Regions from separate parts of the Pseudoalteromonas sp. A41-2 genome, predicted to be linked through region 3. Evidence: predicted binding sites of a transcription regulator. Region 3 holds the regulator's gene; each other region holds the start of a gene.
What was found. Region 3 encodes NrdR, which represses ribonucleotide reductase genes. Its sites were predicted from a motif close to AAACACNANATNTNGTGTTT; they were not measured.

Region 1: a site for NrdR is predicted at 2,143-2,162, ahead of nrdG (anaerobic ribonucleoside-triphosphate reductase activating protein). Genes of this name have one in related genera too.
Region 2: a site for NrdR is predicted at 2,683-2,702, ahead of nrdA (class 1a ribonucleoside-diphosphate reductase subunit alpha). Genes of this name have one in related genera too.

The regions. Positions count from the first base shown of each region.
Region 1 covers NZ_CP065231.1:2,959,280-2,966,540, reverse strand. Annotated here, with positions in the region: gene IT970_RS13370 (NarK family nitrate/nitrite MFS transporter) at 1-1,285, shown strand, start outside; gene mog (molybdopterin adenylyltransferase) at 1,371-1,898, opposite strand; gene nrdG (anaerobic ribonucleoside-triphosphate reductase activating protein) at 2,164-2,616, shown strand; gene nrdD (anaerobic ribonucleoside-triphosphate reductase) at 2,622-4,421, shown strand; gene IT970_RS13350 (hemerythrin domain-containing protein) at 4,455-5,036, opposite strand; gene IT970_RS13345 (S8 family peptidase) at 5,306-7,261, shown strand, end outside.
Region 2 covers NZ_CP065231.1:1,648,292-1,655,552, reverse strand. Annotated here, with positions in the region: gene gyrA (DNA topoisomerase (ATP-hydrolyzing) subunit A) at 1-855, opposite strand, end outside; gene ubiG (bifunctional 2-polyprenyl-6-hydroxyphenol methylase/3-demethylubiquinol 3-O-methyltransferase UbiG) at 1,032-1,742, shown strand; gene IT970_RS07570 (HAD family hydrolase) at 1,742-2,413, shown strand; gene nrdA (class 1a ribonucleoside-diphosphate reductase subunit alpha) at 2,803-5,088, shown strand; gene nrdB (class Ia ribonucleoside-diphosphate reductase subunit beta) at 5,158-6,288, shown strand; gene yfaE (class I ribonucleotide reductase maintenance protein YfaE) at 6,288-6,560, shown strand; gene IT970_RS07550 (YaeQ family protein) at 6,557-7,084, opposite strand; gene IT970_RS07545 (TonB-dependent receptor) at 7,239-7,261, shown strand, end outside.
Region 3 covers NZ_CP065231.1:2,690,286-2,697,546, reverse strand. Annotated here, with positions in the region: gene thrC (threonine synthase) at 1-319, shown strand, start outside; gene IT970_RS12180 (hypothetical protein) at 355-723, opposite strand; gene glyA (serine hydroxymethyltransferase) at 1,018-2,274, shown strand; gene nrdR (transcriptional regulator NrdR) at 2,383-2,832, shown strand; gene ribD (bifunctional diaminohydroxyphosphoribosylaminopyrimidine deaminase/5-amino-6-(5-phosphoribosylamino)uracil reductase RibD) at 2,835-3,974, shown strand; gene IT970_RS12160 (riboflavin synthase) at 3,979-4,632, shown strand; gene ribBA (bifunctional 3,4-dihydroxy-2-butanone-4-phosphate synthase/GTP cyclohydrolase II) at 4,675-5,790, shown strand; gene ribH (6,7-dimethyl-8-ribityllumazine synthase) at 6,021-6,485, shown strand; gene nusB (transcription antitermination factor NusB) at 6,501-6,911, shown strand; gene thiL (thiamine-phosphate kinase) at 6,956-7,261, shown strand, end outside.

The DNA of each region.
Region 1 (7,261 bases), 270 kb from region 3:
GACCATTCCTGCCCGCGTGATTATTGGCATGCTAACCGATAAATATGGGCCAAGGTTAGTCTATTCATGTTTGCTGATTGTCAGCGCAGTACCTTGTTTAATGTTTGCTTTTGCTGATAGCTTTTTGCAAGCTGCCATTGCTCGTTTTTTACTTGGGTTTATCGGCGCAGGCTTTGTTATTGGTATCCGCATGGTGTCTGAGTGGTTCCCTCATCACGAATTAGGCACCGCAGAAGGTGTGTATGGTGGCTGGGGTAACTTTGGTTCCGCTGCTGCGGCTTTTTCACTGCCTACGTTGGCATTAATTTTTGGCGGCGATGATGGTTGGCGTTATGCAATTGGTATTACGGGTATAATGAGCTTTGTTTATGGTTTTATTTATTATTTTAATGTAACCAATACACCTAAAGGCTCGACGTACTTTCGCCCTAAAAATTTAGGGGCGATGGAAGTCACTTCTAAAGGCGATTTTTTCTTACTCCTAATCATGAAAATCCCTATGTATGCAGCAATGGCATTACTGGCTTGGAAACTCTCACCCAATGGTGTTGGGATGATTGAAGCAAATGTCGTACACCTTATTTATGGTGGGTTAGTGCTGTTGTACTTGTTTGAAGTTAAAAAAGTGTGGAACGTAAATAAAACGGTATTTGAGCAAGAAGTACCTGAGTTACATCGCTATAGTTTTAAGCAAGTAGCTGTGCTGGATATTTTGTATTTTACAAATTTTGGTTCTGAGCTTGCTGTGGTGTCAATGCTGCCGCTATTTTTTGCTGAGACCTTCTCACTTGACCCTGTTATGGCAGGGATGGTGGCCGGTGCGTATGCATTTATGAACTTAATGTCACGCCCAGCAGGTGGGTTTATTTCAGATAAGTTTGGTCGCCGTACAACGTTACTTATTTTAACCGCCGGTTTAGCCGCAGGTTATCTGTTAATGGGCATGGTTAATTCGCAGTGGCCATTATGGTTAGCAGTTGCAACAGCCATGGCGTGCTCTTTCTTTGTTCAATCAGGAGAAGGTGCTGTGTTTGCCGTCGTGCCATTAATTAAACGTCGCTTAACAGGGCAAATTGCAGGGATGACAGGGGCATATGGTAACGTTGGGGCAGTTACATTTTTAACGGTGTTATCGTTCGTCGATTATGCAACTTTCTTTTATGTTATCGCCGGTACGGCAATGATTGGCTTTGTTACTTTGTTCTTTATGGATGAACCGCGAGGTCAAATTGCTGAAGTACGCGAAGACGGGACTGTTGAACTGATTGATGTATCACACAAATAAATCTTAATACGATAGAAAAGCCAGCTTAAGCTGGCTTTTTTCGTTATTAACTAAGGGGATGTTTTAACGTTATGACAAACCTTATTTATGACTTAGGTCTAAATACTTGAACCACAGATTCATCACATTCTAAGTAAGGCCCTTCAAGTAAATCAATACAATAAGGCACCGCAGGAAATACGGCATCAAGACATTGACGAATCGCTTTGGGTTTGCCCGGTAAGTTAATAATTAATGAGCGGTCTCTTATCCCCGCTGTTTGTCGAGAGAGTATAGCCGTTGGCACGTATTTTAAGCTTTCAGTACGCATTAACTCACCAAATCCTGGCATCATTTTGTCACACACCGCTTCTGTGGCTTCGGGGGTTATGTCTCGTTTGGCGGGACCCGTTCCACCTGTGGTAATGATTAAAGCGCATTGTTCTTGATCGGCAAGCTCGCATAATGCCGCTTCAATTAAATGTTGCTCGTCTTCAACTAATCGATAGCATGCCTGCCATGGCGAACTTAAATAGTCATTTAATGTATCGGTGATAGCGGGTCCCGATAAGTCATCGTACTGGCCTCGGCTTGCGCGATCACTAACAGTCAAAATTCCAATTTTCGCAGTCATTTTCATCTCTTTACAATTCATTTATTCGCACTCTAGCAAAGTGATGGGTAAAGGTAACTCCTCCAAAGTAGGTAGAGGTGTCTGGGTGGCGCTCCGTTTCGCTGCATTTTATTTTTGACAGGAGGGGGTTTTGATTGGCTACCCATTTTGTTCTTTTGGCAGAACTAAGCTGCTTTGATCTAGATCAAGTTTCAAACTGGCTTAAAACGGTGTTGATACTATATATTGATCATATTGAAATTTAAAACACAATATGTAGTGGTTTATGTTTAATGTATTAGAACCCCAAGTGTGCTTTCAAGAAGTCCCTGGACACATTGCGTTAGGCTTTGTGTGCACGGGGTGCCCCTTGCGCTGTCCTGGGTGTCATAGCGTTGATACATGGGATCCAAAGCATGGTGAGCGGTTAACATCGCAACGCTTTCTAGGGTTACTTGAGCGCTATAAGCACTTGATAACTTGTGTGGTGTTTTTTGGCGGAGAATGGCAGGAAGGTGATTTAGTTTATTTTTTAAAGTTAGCAACGCAGCAAGGCTTAGCAACGTGTTTGTATACCGGGCTTGAGGATGTGTCGGAGCAATTAAAAGCACAGCTGACTTATGTAAAAACGGGCCGTTATGTCGCTGAATTAGGTGGCCTGGCGAGCCATTTAACTAATCAACGATTTATTGAAATTGCTTCGGGTAAGGTACTTAACTCATTATTTTTAAAAGGATAACAAAAATGTCTATGCTGAATTGTGAACAATTAAAAGAAAAAATGCGTTTCATCGAAAACTATACACAGGCCAAGAATGCGGCCGATGGTTCTAAAGTGGATGCGAATGCAAATGTGACATTAAAAAATATAGCGACGCTAGAATCAGAAATAATGAAAGACTTTTTCATTCACGTTAATCGCACTCAGGTGAGCAATAAAATAACCGCGCTTTTCGGCGAGTCATTGGGCAAAGAGTACCTTCGACAAATTGAGAACCATGAAATTTATGTGCATGATGAAACGAGCTTAAAGCCTTACTGTACTTCTATCACCATGTATCCATTTTTATTGGATGGGCTAACCAAATTAGGGGGAGAGTCTAAGGCACCTAAGCATTTAGAATCGTTCTGCGGCAGTTTTGTGAATCTTGTTTTTGCAATTAGCGCGCAGTTTGCAGGGGCTGTCGCGACGGTCGAATTTTTAATGTATTTTGATTACTTTGCGCGTAAGGATTACGGCGATGATTATTTAGTTACTCACTATAAACAGATAGAAAATCACTTACAGCACGTCGTGTACGCTTTAAATCAACCCGCTGCTGCACGAGGTTATCAAAGCGTATTTTGGAATATCTCGTTGTACGATAGTGCATACTTTGAGGCTATGTTTGGTCATTTTGTGTTTCCTGATATGACGGCTCCCGATTGGTCGTCTTTAAAGGCACTGCAAAGCATGTTTTTAAATTGGTTTAACCAAGAGCGAAACAAAGCTGTTTTAACATTCCCTGTTGTCACCGCTGCCATGCTAGTAGAAGACAATGAACCTAAAGATAAAGAATTTGCATTGATGTGTGCCGAAAACTTAAGTCAAGGCGGCTCATTTTTTGTTTATCAATCAACCGATGCTGATTCATTAGCCTCATGCTGTCGACTTCGTAATGAAATTAGCGATCATAGTTTTTCGTATAGTTTAGGCGCGGGGGGCGTTTCGACGGGCTCTATCAATGTTATTACACTCAATATGAATCGATTGGTGCAAGATGGCAGAGACCTAGCAACAGAAATAAGAAAAATACATGCTTATCAAATCGCGTATCGCACCTTAATGGAAGAGTACCAGCAAGCGGGCATGCTACCGGTGTACGACGCAGGGTTTATTTCCTTTAACAAGCAATTTTTAACCATTGGTATTAATGGCATGGTTGAAGCCGCAGAGTATTTAGGTATTCAAGTGGGGGTTAATGATGCGTATAAAGAATGGGTGAAAAGTCAGTTAGAAGTGATTTATAAAGAGAATCGCTTAGCAACAAAAGAGACCGGCTTTTTATTTAACACTGAGTTTGTTCCTGCTGAAAATTTAGGGATAAAAAATGCCAAATGGGATAGCGAAGATGGCTACTTCACGCCAAGAGAATGCTACAACAGTTATTTCTATTTAGTAGAAGACACAACACTAAATCACCTTGATAAGTTTATATTGCATGGTAAATCGATGACAGAGTTTTTAGATGGTGGCTCAGCACTGCATTTGAATTTAGAAGAGCATTTAGACACTGAGCAATATATGCAGTTATTTAATGTGGCAGCGCGAACGGGGTGCAATTATTTTTGCATTAATGTGAGGATCACCATTTGTAATCACTGTGAGTATATCGATAAGCGCTCAAGGCAATCATGCTCACAGTGTGGTTCAACAGATATTGATTATGGCACACGCGTGATTGGCTACTTAAAAAGAGTGTCGTCATTTAGTCATGGCCGACGCAAAGAGCACAAATTGCGACATTACCAATGCACAAAAGTACAACAATCAGCGTTAGCCTAACAATGTAAAGGGGCGTCTATTGCCCCTTTTGCCTTAACCTTGCATAAAAAGAATATTATTTTCTAAATGAATGTGCTCGTTTAAATCGTTGTAGAGCTCATGTATTTTGGCATAAAGACGCTGCCAGTCTTCATCAGCATCGTGCGGAGGAGTAAACTTATTGGTGAGTGTGGTTAATTTTTCGAGTGCCTTCTCGTGCTCTAAGTGTTCTGCTTCCATCACACTAATAGGACCCGATGGATAATAACCTTTCATGATCATTGGGAATAAAATGGCCTCTTCTTTCATCATATGTTCTTCAAGTTCATATTTCATTTGCGATAAATGAGATTCCAGATGATGAGGGTAGTCACAATGATCAGTATTTTTTAATTTCACTGCTTTGGTTAATTGGATCAATTGTTGAAATTGCATTCTGTGCTTTTCATGAAAATTATCGATGATATGCGCAATGAGCTTGATGGGCGATTGTGCCTCCCAGTTTATGTTACTGCCTGAAATAGCTTGTCCAATATGAGTGTGTTGCTTGGTGGTTGAGTTATCTTCATTGACAAGGTCAATAGCATTAGCGCTTTCGCTCGCTATATCATTTGATGTTTCTGTACGAGCAGACATTCTCAATCCTTACTTTTAAATGACGAATGGTTTAATCAATCTAGTTGAAACATAGGACGAAAGATATTCCTCAAAGGGGATAGAAAACGCTTAACCTTTACTAGGTAGTGCCCGTAAAAATTCATTTAATACCTTACCTAATAGGGGATTTCCCTCATGCCATGTAGGGATTGATCCTGATAGCTGCCAACTTCATTCGGCTATTTAATTAGAAATGTAAATAAAACATTAACCATTTTAGGCGTCAATTCACGCAAGGTAGGTGTCAGATGAAACTATTAATGAAAAATATGGCGGTTGGTTTAACGCTTGCAGGATTCAGTTTAAACGCAGCGGCAGCCGCAGTGATAGGCTCTCAATTAGAGCAACAGCTTAAAACTATGTCGCTCACAGACAAAGCGATGGTGGTTGTAAGTTACGAGCAAATGGAAGCACTTAAAGCCACACAAATAAGTAAGTTAATTAATCTAGGTATCACACAAAGTGTGCAATTTAAGTCATTACCAATGATTGGTGTTGTTGCATCACCTACACAAATTAAAAAGTTAGCAGCAATGGAAGGGGTTCGCTCTATTTTTGCAAATAGACCTTTAACTTATTACAACCTAGAAGCGCGAGAAATTACGGGGGTTGAAAAGCTTCAATCAGACGAATTCACGGCTAATAATGGGATGACGTTCACAGGTAAGGGCGTCACCGTTCTTGTCAATGATTCTGGCATTGATGCGTCACTCGCTGATTTAGAGTATGGCGCTAAAGTCATTGAAAACGTGCAAGGGATTACTCATGCCAGTGCTATTTCAATTACTGGTGCAAGTGGTGTGTGGATTGAAGGCCAACTTAACACCGATTTAAATGTAGGTCATGGCACACACTGTGCGGGCACTGTGGCTGGTTGGGGAAGCCATTCTGATGGTAAGTACCAAGGTGCAGCACCGGGTGCTGATTTAATTGGTTATGGTTCTGGCGCAGGTATTTCTATTTTGGATGCTCTGGGTGGTTATGACTATGCCATTACCCATATTTGGGATTTTAATTCGCCGATTCGTATCATGAGTAACTCATGGGGAAGCAGTGGTAAGTTTGAAAGCCATGATCCTATTTCATTGGCATCTTATAAAGCTTACAAGTTGGGTATGTTATCAGTGTTTGCTGCGGGTAATTCAGGTTCAGGCGAAGATACTCACAACCCATATGCACAAATTCCATGGGGAATGTCGGTGGGTGCAGGCACAAAGCAAGGTGATTTAATTGATTTTTCATCACGGGGTAAAAGTGGTGAACAAGGCACCTTTACTATGCCAGACGGCAGTGAGTGGCAGTATAAAAATGAAATAACAATAGTCGCACCGGGAGTGGATATTATTTCGACACGCGCAAAAACGAACATCGTGTCGAACGGCGGTGCAGATGACATTGACGCAATTGAAGCTGAATACTTACCTTATTACACAATGATTTCAGGCACGTCAATGGCCACCCCCCATGTTGCGGGTGTGGCTGCGCTGATGCTGGAAGCAAACCCCGACTTAACACCGCTTCAAATTAAACAGATTATGCAAGAAACAGCGACAAACATGCCGGGCTATCAAGCATGGGAAGTGGGCGCTGGTTATGTCAATGCGTATGCCGCTGTAGCAGGCGCATTGGGTTATAACGCTGAAAATAGTGTCACAGTAAATAACTTAAACGACTTTAATGCGAATGCCATTATTGTGGATGACAGCTCACCCACCCCATTTGAAGTGTTCTATTCACCAGTGGGTGAACCAGAGGAATTTACCTTTACTGTTGGCAGTGATGCTGCGTTTATCAATGTGGCTGCAGATGTGCTGGCGAACACCACTAAACTCAAACTTGAAGCACCCGATGGCACGGTTTATTTTGGCAACTTAACCTTGCCAGTACTTGATACTTCAATGCGTGTTTCAGCGCCAGCACAAGCCGGAGAGTGGAAGTTATCTGCGTTTGGTTTGACCTCGTTATCAGGTGTAGAAGCCGATCCTACAGGTGTCACAAATGGCCCAGGCTTACCTGAGTTTATTAGTGGTGAAATTAGTATTTTGAAGTCAGGTGGATACCAAGGGCTTAATGATATTTTTGTTCACCCAGCTCGAAAAGCGATTGAGTTTGCGGTTAGTGAACGACTCGTTGATGGTCACGATGATGGCTACTACCGACCTGATGTAAACCTATCACGTGCAGAGCTTGCTCAGTATCTTGTG
Region 2 (7,261 bases), 1.0 Mb from region 3:
TTTTTTGTCTTTAACAAGTTCAGCGATTTTTTCAATCAAGCGTGCTTTGTTAACTTGGTACGGAATTTCGTGGACGATGATCGTTTCACGACCCGTTTTTTCGTCTACTTCAATTTCTGCGCGTGCGCGGATGTACACTTTACCACGACCCGTTAGGTAAGCTTGCTCTATGCCTTTCTTACCATTAATGATCGCGGCTGTAGGGAAATCTGGACCTGGGATATATTCAATCAGATCAGCAATTGTCATATCTGGGTTTTGGATCAGTGCCAAACACCCATTAATAACTTCAGTTAAGTTATGTGGCGGAATGTTCGTCGCCATACCAACCGCAATACCCGATGAACCATTCACTAATAAGTTAGGTACTTTCGTCGGTAATACGTCAGGAATTTGCTCCGTACCATCATAGTTAGGTACGTAATCAACCGTTTCTTTTTCGAGGTCGGCTAATAGCTCATGTGACATTTTTGCCATACGGACTTCCGTATAACGCATTGCTGCCGCAGAGTCACCGTCAACTGAACCAAAGTTACCTTGGCCATCAACAAGCATATAGCGTAATGAGAAAGGCTGCGCCATACGTACGATGGTGTCATATACCGCGCTGTCGCCATGTGGGTGGTACTTACCGATTACATCACCAACAACACGTGCTGATTTTTTGTAAGGCTTATTCCAATCATTATTGAGTTCGTTCATTGCGAATAAAACACGACGGTGAACAGGTTTTAGACCATCACGTACGTCTGGCAATGCACGTCCTACAATTACGCTCATTGCGTAATCAAGGTAGGAGTTTTTTAATTCATCTTCAATATTGACTGGCAGAATTTCATTGGCGAGATCAGTCATTTGATTTCACATTCCTTCAGTATTGACTCATAAAGAGGCAAAGCGCCGCCTTTAGAGCTTTAGTTATTATTTCATGACCATGCTACCACAATTAATTTAGATTTACAGGCGCTAAATCTTTGCGATTTATTAATTTACCCCTATATAATGGCCTCAGATTGACGAGGAAGTTTTTTATGACCGAACATCAAAATGTAGATAATGCAGAAATTGCAAAGTTTGAAGCCATCGCTGAACGTTGGTGGGACCGCGACGGAGAGTTCAAACCTCTTCATGAAATAAATCCTCTTCGCTTGGATTTTGTTGCCGACAAAGTTGGCGGCTTATTTGATAAAGAAACCTTAGATGTTGGCTGTGGTGGCGGCATTTTAAGTGAAAGCATGGCACGCATGGGAGCTAAAGTAACAGGCATCGATATGGGTCAAGAGCCATTAACCGTTGCTAAGTTACACAGTTTAGAAACCGGTGTCCCTGTTGATTATATGAAAGTACCGGCTGAAGAGTTTGCGAAAGAGCACCCTGCTCGCTTTGATGTAATCACCTGTATGGAAATGTTAGAGCACGTGCCAGACCCTGCTTCTATCATTCGTGCGGTCGCTGAGCTTGCAAAACCTGGCGCCGATGTGTTCTTTTCGACATTAAATAAAACACCTAAAGCGTATTTATACGCCATTGTGGGTGCTGAAAAGTTATTAAAAATGGTGCCCGAAGGCACGCACGACCATAAAAAGTTTATAAAACCCGCCCAATTAATTGCATGGGCAGAAGATGCAGGCTTAAAAGTAAGAGCAAGCACAGGCCTCAGCTATAATCCGTTTTCTAAGCAATACAGTTTAAATGATGATGTGAGTGTTAATTACATTCTTCATTTTGAGAAACTTGCCTAATGGCTGGTTGTAATCCTGATATCGCTTTTGATGCCTTTATTTTTGATTTAGATGGCACATTACTCGATACTGCGGATGACCTTGGCGGCGCATTAAATCGCGTATTAGCAGATGCGAATATCGCGCCTGTTGATAAAAGCATTTATCGCCCAGCAGCGTCAAATGGGGCCAATGCATTATTAGAGGTCGGCTTTGGTGATAAATGGCCCGACGTTGAACAATTAGCATTAAGGCAGCAACTGCTCGACTATTATGCAGAAGACATTGCGATTCATAGCAAGTGCTTTAATGGCATAGAGCAACTTCTCGCCTCACTTGAGCAAAACAGCATTAAATGGGGGATCATGACCAATAAGCCCGGCTTTTTAACCGAGCCATTGGTGCAAGCTATCCCAAGCCTTGCTAATGCCATGGCTGTCGTGAGTGGTGATACCTTAGCAGTTGCTAAACCATCGCCAGAGCCACTTATTCATACTGCAAACATGCTCGATGTTGATCCAACGCGTTGCTTATACATAGGTGATGCCGAACGCGACATACAAGCAGCAAAAGCTGCCAATATGTACAGTGCAACTGCACTTTGGGGTTATATACCAAGTGTGGATACCGCACTGAGCTGGGGCGCAGATTTTAACTGGCAAACTCCAACTGATGGATTTATCCATATATAGTGTTAGTTTTAAGTTAAAACACCATATATTGTGATTGGGTTGAGTTTTAAGCAAACTTTGTTGATAAAAAAAACAGTCAGAAATTATTTTTAAAAACGATAATTTTTGTAGATCTTGAGTTGATTTTTACAAATTTCATCATCAATGAATGATCAAAGGTTAATGCTTACTAACACAATTCGTTTATCCAATAGTTATCCACAAAATGGGGCATTTCTATCCCTTGCAAATGATCGCAGACCACACTATCTTGTGATCTGCGTTTTAAAGAACACCAGATATTGTGGCTAAATGTTATTCAATTGACTCATGCTGGTGCTAATAATAATTATAATTAAGAATACCTTTGTCACTAAAAATATAATTTCCCAAGGAATACAGGCAAAACTATGAACCAACAGCTATCTGTAAGCAAACGTGACGGCCGTAAAGAGTCACTTGATCTAGATAAGATCCATCGCGTCATCGCTTGGGCCGCCGAAGGTCTAAATAATGTGTCTGTGTCACAAGTTGAATTGAAATCACATATTCAATTTTACGATGGCATTCGTACTGACGACATTCACGAAACTATCATTAAAGCAGCAGCCGATCAGATCTCTAAAGATACCCCTGATTATCAATACCTTGCTGCTCGTTTAGCTGTATTCCATTTACGTAAGAAAGCGTATGGTCAATTTGAGCCGCCGCGTTTATACGACCACATTACAAAACTGGTTGAAGACAAACGTTATGATCAACACTTACTCGTTGATTACACTGAGCAAGAAATTGACGAGTTAGATGCGTATATTGATCATAACCGTGATCTAAACTTCAGCTATGCCGCTGTAAAGCAGCTTGAAGGGAAATACCTAGTACAGAACCGTGTAACGGGTGAAATTTACGAAAGCGCGCAGTTTTTATATATCTTAGTGGCAGCGAGCTTATTCTCTGACTACCCTCGAGAAACACGCCTTGATTACATCAAGCGCTTTTATGACGCGGTTTCGACATTCAAAATTTCATTGCCGACTCCTATTATGGCTGGTGTGCGTACACCTACGCGTCAATTTAGTTCATGTGTACTGATTGAGTGTGGTGATAGCCTTGATTCAATTAATGCGACATCATCTGCGATTGTAAAATACGTATCACAACGTGCAGGTATTGGTATTAATGCGGGCCGTATTCGTGCTTTAGGTAGCCCAATCCGTAACGGTGAAGCATACCATACTGGGTGTATTCCATTTTATAAACACTTCCAAACGGCGGTTAAGAGCTGTTCTCAAGGCGGTGTCCGTGGTGGTGCAGCAACCCTATTCTACCCGCTGTGGCATTTAGAAGTTGAAAACTTATTAGTCCTTAAAAATAACCGTGGTGTTGATGACAACCGTGTTCGTCATCTAGATTACGGTGTACAGTTCAACAAATTAATGTACAGCCGTTTAATTAAAGACGACTACATTACTTTATTCAGCCCATCAGACGTACCGGGTCTTTACGATGCATTCTTCGAAGACCAAGCTAAATTTGATGAGCTATACGTAAAATACGAGCAAGATGAGTCGATTCGTAAAAAACGTATTAAAGCGATTGAGCTGTTCTCAATGTTCGCACAAGAGCGTGCTAGTACAGGTCGTATTTACTTACAAAACGTTGACCACTGTAATACTCATAGCCCGTTTATCTCAACGGTAGCACCGATCCGTCAGTCTAACTTATGTTTAGAAATTGCATTACCGACTAAGCCACTTAGTAACGTAATGGACGAAGAAGGCGAAATCGCACTGTGTACACTTTCTGCATTCAACTTAGGTGCAATTGAGTCACTTGATGAGTTAGAAGAGCTTGCTGAACTTGCAGTACGTGCGCTTGATAACTTACTTGATTTCCAAGACTACCCTGTCCCTGCAGCGAAAAACGCAACCATGGGTCGTCGCACGTTAGGTATTGGTGTCATCAACTACGCATACTACCTTGCTAAAAACGGTAAACGTTATTCTGACGGTAGTGCAAATGCATTAACGCACCAAACATTTGAAGCAATTCAATATTATTTAATGAAAGCATCAAATGAGCTTGCTAAAGAACGTGGTGCTTGCCCTAAATTTAATGAAACAACGTACTCGCAAGGTATTATGCCAACAGATACGTACAAGCGCGACCTTGACCAAATCTGTGATGAACCTCTTCACTTAGATTGGGATACACTGCGCGCAAACATTAAAGAACATGGTATGCGTAACTCAACATTGTCGGCATTAATGCCATCAGAGACTTCATCACAAATCTCTAATGCAACAAATGGTATTGAGCCACCGCGTGGACACATCAGTGTTAAAGCAAGTAAAGATGGTATCTTGAAACAAGTAGTACCAGAGTATGAGCGCCTAAAAGACAATTATGAGCTACTTTGGGATATCCCATCAAACGATGGTTATCTGCAATTAGTGGGCATTATGCAGAAGTTCGTTGACCAAACGATCTCTGCGAATACAAATTATGATCCATCTAAGTACGAAGGCGGTAAAGTACCTATGAAGGTGCTTTTAAAAGACCTCCTTTCAGCATATAAACTGGGTGTTAAAACGTTGTATTATCATAACACCCGTGATGGCGCTTCAGATGCTCAAGATGAGCTTACACCTGAGGTGGAAGATGATGGTTGTGCAGGCGGTGCTTGTAAAATCTAATTAAATTAATAACATACACAAGCGGGCTCCTTAGCCCGCTTTGTCCTGACTGTTTTTTGAGTATTCACTATGTCATATACAACTTTTAGCCGAAACCATAATAACCAATTACTAGAACCGATGTTTTTCGGCCAGACGGTAAACGTGTCACGTTACGACCAACAAAAGTACCCTATCTTCGAGAAGCTAATTGAAAAGCAATTATCTTTCTTCTGGCGTCCTGAAGAAGTTGACGTAAGTAAAGACCGTCTTGATTTTCAAGCTTTACCTGACCATGAAAAACACATTTTTTTAAGTAACTTAAAATACCAAACATTACTTGATAGTGTGCAAGGTCGTTCGCCTAACGTTGCCTTACTGCCAATTGTGTCAATTCCTGAACTTGAAACGTGGATTGAAACATGGGCATTTAGTGAAACAATTCACAGCCGTTCTTACACGCACATTATTCGTAACGTAACGCAGTCACCTGAGCTTATTTTTGATGATATCGTGAGTAACGAAAAAATCAGTGAACGTGCCGATGCGGTGACTAAGTATTACGATGAATTAATCAACATGATTTCGATTTACAACCTTTACGGTGAAGGTAAACATGTGATTAATGGTGAAGAAGTTAAAGTGAGCTTGTTCGACCTTAAAAAGTTGCTTTACCTTGCGATGATGTCGGTTAATATTCTGGAAGCAATTCGTTTTTATGTCAGCTTTGCATGTTCATTCGCGTTTGCTGAACGCGAGCTAATGGAAGGCAATGCAAAAATCATTAAATTAATTGCGCGTGATGAAGCTCTTCATTTATCAGGCACACAACACATCTTAAACATTATGCAAGACGGTAAAGACGATCCTGAAATGGCGATTGTTGCAGCGCAATGTAAAGATGAAGCAATTAAAATGTTTGTTGATGCCGCAGAGCAAGAAAAAGACTGGGCTGAATACCTGTTTAAAGATGGCTCAATGATTGGCTTAAATAAAGATATTTTATGCCAATACGTTGAATACATTACAAATGCACGTATGACTGCGGTAGGCTTACCTGCTCAGTTTGAAAGTAAGAGCAACCCGATTCCATGGATCAATTCGTGGTTAGTCTCTGATAACGTGCAAGTTGCACCGCAAGAAGCCGAGATAAGTTCTTACCTTGTTGGTCAAATCGATTCTCAAGTTGATGCATCAGACTTTGGTGATTTCGATCTGTAATGAGCACTAAACACACTGCACAGGTTATCCTTGCAGGAACAGACAGCCAGAGTATAGATTTTGACTCTGGCTGTTCATCTCTCCTTGAATGCCTTGAACAACATAAAATAGATGTACCCTATCAATGCCGCGAAGGATATTGCGGTGCTTGTCGTGCTCAGCTTGTAGAAGGCGACGTACGTTATAATCAAGAGCCCCTTGCCTTTGTGCGTCCAGGTGAAGTATTACTGTGTTGCAGTAAACCTAACGGTAAAATTACTATTGAACTTTAATGCCATACAAGATCACGTGTTTGGTAAAAATGGTGTTTATCTGCCACGCTAATCGTTTGCTGATCAATAGTAATATCCCACTGCAAATTTTTACTTAGATGAGTAACGAGTTGTTCAATAAACTGGCTATCGAAAGCGATAAGGTGACTGTTGCTGATCAACGCAAGCTGACGTTGATACTCATTTAACCAGTCACTTTCAAGCGTGGTGACAACCCACAGTTCATCAACTCGCTTAGCGATTTTAGTTAACATGGATATATCGGGCTGATCAACAGACAGCCACGTCTCATAATGCTCATCGAGCGCTTTTATTGACACATCGGGTTGATTGTTTTTTAGCCGAGCATTGATAGTTGCCTGCTTATTATGCGAAAACAAACAATAGCTCAGCAATTTGAGCACAAAATGCTGATAACTTTCCCCTCTGTCACAGGCGGTGGTGAAGGTTTCCTGATGATTACAATGCTCACGTAAATCTGCGATGGTGAACTGCGCCTTAAATACTCTATTTTTATCAGACATAACCACGGGCCATACCGATTAAATAATCTAAGTATAGTGTATGAAATTTAAATCGCGACAGTTTATAAGTTATAGTATAACGTTATTGCCATTGAAAAATGGTGGTGTTATATTATATCACAACATTCAACAACCAACGTAAAAAGTAGTAACAATGAAGCAATTTTCAATTATTTC
Region 3 (7,261 bases):
TGACTTTTATTCAAGCTGTGTCGATGAAGAGACAACCAAAGAGGTGATGAAAAAAATTCATCAAACAGGGTATGTTGCAGAGCCTCATACTGCGATTGCATACCAAGGCTTAAAAGAAAACATTGCACCGGGCAGTGCGGGTATCTTTTTAGCGACGGCACACCCCGCTAAATTTAAAGAAAGCGTGGAAGAAATACTCGAGATTGAGTTACCGATGCCAAAGCCTTTAGCAGATGCGTTAGCAAAGCAATGTCTTGCAGAAGATATTGTGTGTGATTACCAGCTTTTGCGTACTGAGCTGTTAAAAAAACTGGCGTAAAAAACCATAAAAAAGAGCGGCTAAGCCGCTCTTTTTTAATGCAATATTGAATGACTATGCCGGTTTAAAATCCGCATCACAAGAATCACCACAGCGGTAATACACAGTAACACGCCAATCACTGAAACAAGTTCATTTTGTGTCCATTGGATCAAGGTATATGCCGCAATAAAAACAATAAATGGTTTAAATTCATAGTAATAATAGAGCTTTCTTTGATTTACTCGTTGACTCGAATGATCTGTGCGTCTTGCATTTGAGCGCATTCGCCAAATATTTGCACCCAGTAAAAAGAGTACGATACCAATGACTGTAGGCACCACATTATTCGCTAATGTGATGCAACTGATGCCGAGGATAAAGTAGCCATAGGGGGCGGCTTCGTAAAGAGGTTTTGCTAACATGAGATTTTATACCATCCTTGATATTTATTAAGACTATTAGGGTAGTTTGAAAATAGTAAAAAGCAATGCCTGTGTGCTATTTTTTATGCAAATGACATTTTAAAAACCTATGTAATATTTTAAATTCATAAATTTTCGTTATGTATCAATAAAAAAATATCATTATTAAAACACTGTGAAATAAATTCAATCCCTGTTTAAATATGTTCATCTTTACACGATAGGCAAATGTGCGTTTTCAGCGTACAATATAGCCTTCAAAAAAACACCATACACGTTGCCTTAGGAGACCCCATGTTAGAACGTAGCATGAATATTTCGGATTTCGATCCAGAGTTATTTGCAGCCATCACTAAAGAGACGGCTCGTCAAGAAGAGCACATCGAACTGATCGCGTCTGAAAACTACTGTAGCCCACGCGTGCTAGAAGCACAGGGTTCTCAGCTTACAAACAAATATGCTGAAGGTTATCCAGGCAAACGTTACTATGGCGGTTGTGAGCACGTTGACGTTGTTGAACAATTAGCAATTGACCGTGCAAACGAGTTATTCGGCACAGACTACGCAAACGTACAACCGCACGCTGGTTCACAAGCTAATGCGGCTGTTTTCCAAGCGCTTCTTCAGCCACATGACACCGTACTAGGTATGAGCTTAGCTCATGGTGGCCACTTAACGCATGGTTCACACGTTAACTTTTCTGGTAAAACGTACAACGCAATTCAATATGGCCTAAATGAAGAAACGGGCGAAATTGATTACGCTCAAGTTGAAGCACTAGCACTAGAGCACAAACCAAAAATGATCATTGCGGGTTTCTCTGCATACTCAGGTATCGTTGATTGGGCTAAGTTCCGTGAAATCGCTGATAAAGTGGATGCGTACTTATTCGTAGATATGGCACACGTTGCAGGTCTTATTGCGGCTGGCGTATACCCAAGCCCAATCCCTCACGCGCATGTTGTTACAACAACAACTCATAAAACATTAGCGGGTCCTCGTGGCGGTCTAATTGTTTCTGCGTGTGGTGATGAAGAGATCTATAAAAAGCTTAACAGCGCCGTATTCCCGGGTGGCCAAGGTGGTCCTTTATGTCACATCATCGCTGCTAAAGCGGTTGCGTTTAAAGAAGCATTACAGCCTGAATTCAAAACATACCAAGCGCAAGTGGTTAAAAACGCACAAGCAATGGTTGAAGTGTTACAAGAGCGTGGCTATAAAGTTGTTTCTGGTAAAACAGACAACCACTTATTCCTTCTAGACCTAATTGATAAAGATATCACAGGTAAAGATGCTGACGCTGCCCTTGGTAATGCAAACATCACAGTAAACAAAAACTCAGTACCAAATGACCCACGTTCACCGTTTGTAACGTCGGGTCTTCGTATTGGTTCTCCGGCAATTACGCGCCGTGGTTTCAAAGAAGCTGAGTCTAAAGAACTTGCTGGCTGGATCTGTGACGTACTAGACAACATCAACGATGCATCAGTACAAGCAGAAGTAAAAGAGAAAGTTAAAGCAATCTGTAAAAAACTACCTGTTTACGCTTAATTGCTGGTTAAACCGTAATTAAGATAACAATAGTGTTGTTTTTTGCTATTATAAAGGCCGCTTACTAAGCGGTCTTTTTTTGTTTTTTATAAACGGAAGTTTAACCTTATGCATTGCCCTTTTTGCACAGCAAAAGATACTAAAGTAATCGATTCACGACTTGTTGGCGGTGGTCACCAAGTTAGACGCCGTCGCGAATGCAACGAATGTCACGAGCGTTTTACCACCTTTGAAGGTGCTGAACTTGTTATGCCAAGGGTGATAAAGCAAGACGGTAGTCGAGAACCTTTTAACGAAGACAAATTATTAAATGGTCTGCACCGCGCATTAGAAAAACGCCCAGTGAGTACAGAGCAAATCGAAGAAGTCGTCAACGTGATTAAATCACAGCTACGTGCCACCGGAGAGCGTGAAATCTCAAGCCATTTAATCGGCGAGTGTATTATGGAATCGCTCAAAAAGCTTGATAAAGTAGCTTATGTTAGGTTTGCCTCAGTATATCGCTCATTTGAAGATATTCGTGAGTTTGGCGAAGAAATTGCCCGTTTAGGTGATTAAGCATGTCGTTCACTGAACTTGATAGCATTTATATGGCACGCGCTATTGAGCTTGCCAAACAGGGCCGTTTTACCACGACGCCAAACCCTAATGTGGGTTGTGTACTTGTTAAAGACGGCCATATAGTTGGTGAGGGTTTTCATCAACTTGCCGGGCAGGGTCATGCCGAGGTGAATGCACTGGCCGTTGCTGGCGATAATGCCAAAGGGGCAACAGCCTATGTGACGCTTGAACCTTGCAGTCATTATGGTCGTACTCCGCCCTGTGCTGAAGGTCTAAAAGCGGCCGGTGTGAGTAAAGTGATTGCTGCAATGGTAGACCCAAATCCAGCAGTCAGTGGCCGTGGCTTACAAATATTGGCTGATGCAGGTATTGACGTTGCCTCTGGGTTACTTGAGCAACAGGCGCGCGATTTAAACAAAGGCTTTTTGAAGCGAATGGAAACAGGGTTGCCTTTTGTTACCTGTAAAATGGCCTGTAGTTTAGATGGAAAAACGGCACTTAATAACGGCCAAAGTAAATGGATCACGGGTCCGCAAGCACGCCAAGACGTTCAAGCATTTCGCGCACAAAGCTGCGCAATTTTGAGTGGTGCAGATACCGTTATCAGTGATAACGCCAAATTAAATGTGCGTACTGAAGAGCTGCCATTTGCAATGCCAACATCATTGCCGATACGTCAGCCAACACGTGTGATTATCGATTCGCAAAACAGACTCACCCCAGATCTCGCTTTATTTAGTATTGAGAGTCCGGTGATTATTTTCACAACACAGCTTGATAATCAGCAGCAATGGCCACATTTTGTAAAACACGAAGTGGTGGCAGCTAACAAAAATAAAGTTGATTTATCGGCCGTTTTAGCACGGTTAGCCGAATTACAATTTAATCATATTTGGCTTGAAGCAGGAGCAACCTTAGCGGGCGCTTTTGCACAGCAAGACCTAATTGACGAATACATTGTTTATATTGCCCCAAAGTTAATAGGTGATATGGGCAAAAGCTTACTAAACTTTGCAGAAGTAACAGCCATGGGTGATGTCACTCAATTAACGTTTACCGACACACAGATAATTGGCGACGATATCCGCTTAACAGCGTACAAAGCAAAGCAAGCCACACACACTGAAGATAAAGAGTAGCATTATGTTTACTGGAATAATTGAAGCAACAGGTAAAATTGTTGAATTAACACAAAAACAAGGTGATCTCGCTATTCGTATTCAAAGTAATGATTTGGATATGAAAGACGTAAAATTAGGCGACAGTATTGCAACAAATGGTGTGTGCTTAACAGTGGTTACTAAACATAGCGATGGCTTCAGTGCTGATTTATCAAATGAAACCATTAGCCTGACAGGGTTTGCGCACTATAAAAAAGGCCAAACCGTGAATCTAGAAAAGGCTATGCAGCCAATTTCTCGCCTTGGTGGGCATTTAGTGTCAGGCCATGTTGATGGCATCGCGACAGTTGAAAGCATTACCGCCAATGCCAGAGCAACAGAGTACTGGCTAAGTACCGACCATAATTTAATGAAATACATTCCGTATAAAGGGTCGGTATGTATAGATGGAATTAGTTTAACGGTGAATGAGGTCGAGCAAAATCGCTTCAAGCTGACCATTGTTCCACACACCGCTGAGCAAACGACGATTGCAGAATTTCAAGTGGGCACGCAGGTTAACTTAGAAGTTGATCAAATTGCTCGCTACTTAGAGCGCCTGATCAAAGGGGCTGAACAACCTTCCCGTTCAGACATATCTATGAGCTTGTTAGCGCAAGCTGGTTTTATTAAATAAGCGAAGATACGTCATTATTAATCATACTCTCATGGGCACATTATGAATTTACACAGCGCGCAAGAAATTATCGATGACATTAAAGCCGGTAAAATGGTTATTTTAATGGACGATGAAGATAGAGAAAATGAAGGCGATTTAATTATCGCAGCAGAGCACATAAGTGCAGATGCTATCAATTTTATGGCAACGCATGGTCGTGGTTTAATTTGTTTAACCATGACTCAAGAGCGTTGTCAGCAGTTAGAATTACCGTTAATGGTTAAAAATAACGGAGCGGCTTTCTCAACAAACTTTACAATGTCGATTGAAGCTGCAAAAGGCGTAACAACCGGTATTTCAGCTGCTGACCGTGCACGCACAGTGCAAGCGGCCATCGCGAAAGGAGCTGTGCCAAGTGATATCGTACAGCCGGGTCATATTTTCCCTATTATGGCACAACCTGGTGGCGTTCTTACCCGTGCGGGTCACACTGAAGCGGGCTGTGATTTAGCGCGCTTGGCTGGTCTTGAGCCTTCTTCTGTTATTGTTGAAATTCTCAATGCCGATGGCACCATGGCCCGTCGTCCCGACCTTGAAGTGTTTGCTAAAGAGCATGGTCTGAAGATTGGTACAATTGCTGATTTAATCGAGTACAGAAATCTAAACGAAACCACCATTGAACGTGTTGCAAAATGTAAGTTGCCAACCGATCACGGTGAATTCGATTTAGTAACGTATAAAGACACCATTGATGGTCAGCTCCACTATGCATTGCAAAAAGGCGACGTATCGAAAGATGACGCTACGTTAGTACGTGTTCACTTACAAAGTACGTTTAACGATATTTTACTGTCAGACCGCAGCGCAGATCGTAGCTGGAGTTTATCAGATGCAATGGCCTATATTGCTGAGCATAACGGCGTATTGGTTATCTTAGGTAAACAAGAATCAACCGAAGATCTTGAAGCAACGGTCAAAGCATTTGCAGCAGAAGATGCGGGTGAAAATGTCAGTCATCGTAAATTCCAAGGCACGTCACGCACAGTGGGTGTGGGGTCACAAATTTTAGCAGACCTTGGCATTGAGAAAATGCGCTTGATGAGTCGTCCGAAGAAGTATCATGCATTGTCTGGTTTCCACTTAGAAGTGGTTGATTACGTTGAGCCGCAGTCTTAATTAACGCACAGCTTAGTTAACAAAATTTACTAGCAAGCTAATTTTAAGGCCAAGGTATTCTTGGCCTATTGCATGTAAATTCAAGGCAGTAAGCGTTGAAAGTAACCGCTGGAGATAGATTTATTATCCAGAGTTCAGGTTAACTAGGCGACTTTTATATTTTTGTGGTATTATGCGCCGTAATTTTTGCGCAATCGCAACCGCTTAAACTTATTTTTTAGGGTTATTAAATGAAAATTATTGAAGGTAACAAATACGCACCGGGCAAAAAATTTGCCATTGTCATTTCACGCTTTAATGACTTTATTGGTAGCAGCCTTTTAGCAGGTGCTGTTGATGAGCTTAAGCGCACAGGTGGTGTATCTGACGACGACATTACTGTTGTTTACGTACCAGGTGCCGTTGAATTACCTTTAGCAGCGAAACGCGTTGCAGCAAAGAAAGAACATGATGCAATCATCGCCCTCGGTGTCGTGATCAGAGGTGGTACACCACACTTTGATTTAGTCGCTGGCGAATCAAACAAAGGTCTTGCACAAGTATCACTTGAGTACGATATCCCGGTTGCATTTGGCGTATTAACCACTGAAAGCATTGAACAAGCAATCGAACGCGCAGGCACCAAAATGGGCAATAAAGGCGGCGAAGCTGCTTTAGGCGCGCTCGAAATGGTTAATGTGTTAGACAAAATTTAAGTTTAAGGAATCTCTGTGAAACCAGCAGCAAGACGTAAAGCACGCATCTTAGCACTTCAGGCCGTATATTCTTGGCAGTTAAGTGCCAACCCAATTGCTGATATCGAACAGCAAATGTTAATTGAAAATGATGTGACTAAAATCGACGTCGAATATTTCAAAGACCTAGCACGTGGTGTTGTTGTTAACTGTAAGCAACTTGATCAGATTGTTGCACCACATTTAGCACGCCCTGCTGATGAGTTAGATATGGTCGAAAAAGCAATTTTACGTCTGTCTGCCTATGAGCTTAAGTTCCGTGAAGACGTACCCTATAAAGTAGCAATCAATGAAGGTATTGAGCTTGCGAAAATGTTTGGTGCTGAAGACAGTCATAAATTTGTCAACGGTGTACTTGATAAAGCAGTTAAAGAACTGCGTAAGTAAGTAACCCCGTAGAGGAGAGCCGGCTTGGGCCGGCTTTTTTGTGTATGAAGGAATTTGAATTAATCAATCGTTACTTTAAAGGTCGCGGTATTATCCGCCGTGATGTAAACCTTGGAATAGGTGACGATTGTGCGTTGGTCACCGTGCCTGAAAACTGTCAGTTAGCCGTGACAACTGATACCCTAGTTGCAGGAGTTCACTTTTTTGATGATATCTCTCCTCGTGCACTTGGACATCGAGCACTGGCCGTCAACTTAAGTGATTTAGCGGCGATGGGTGCAGAGCCTACGTGGATTTCGGTTGGTTTAACTTTGCCAGAAGCAAACGTTGAATGGCTTGAAGAGTTCACT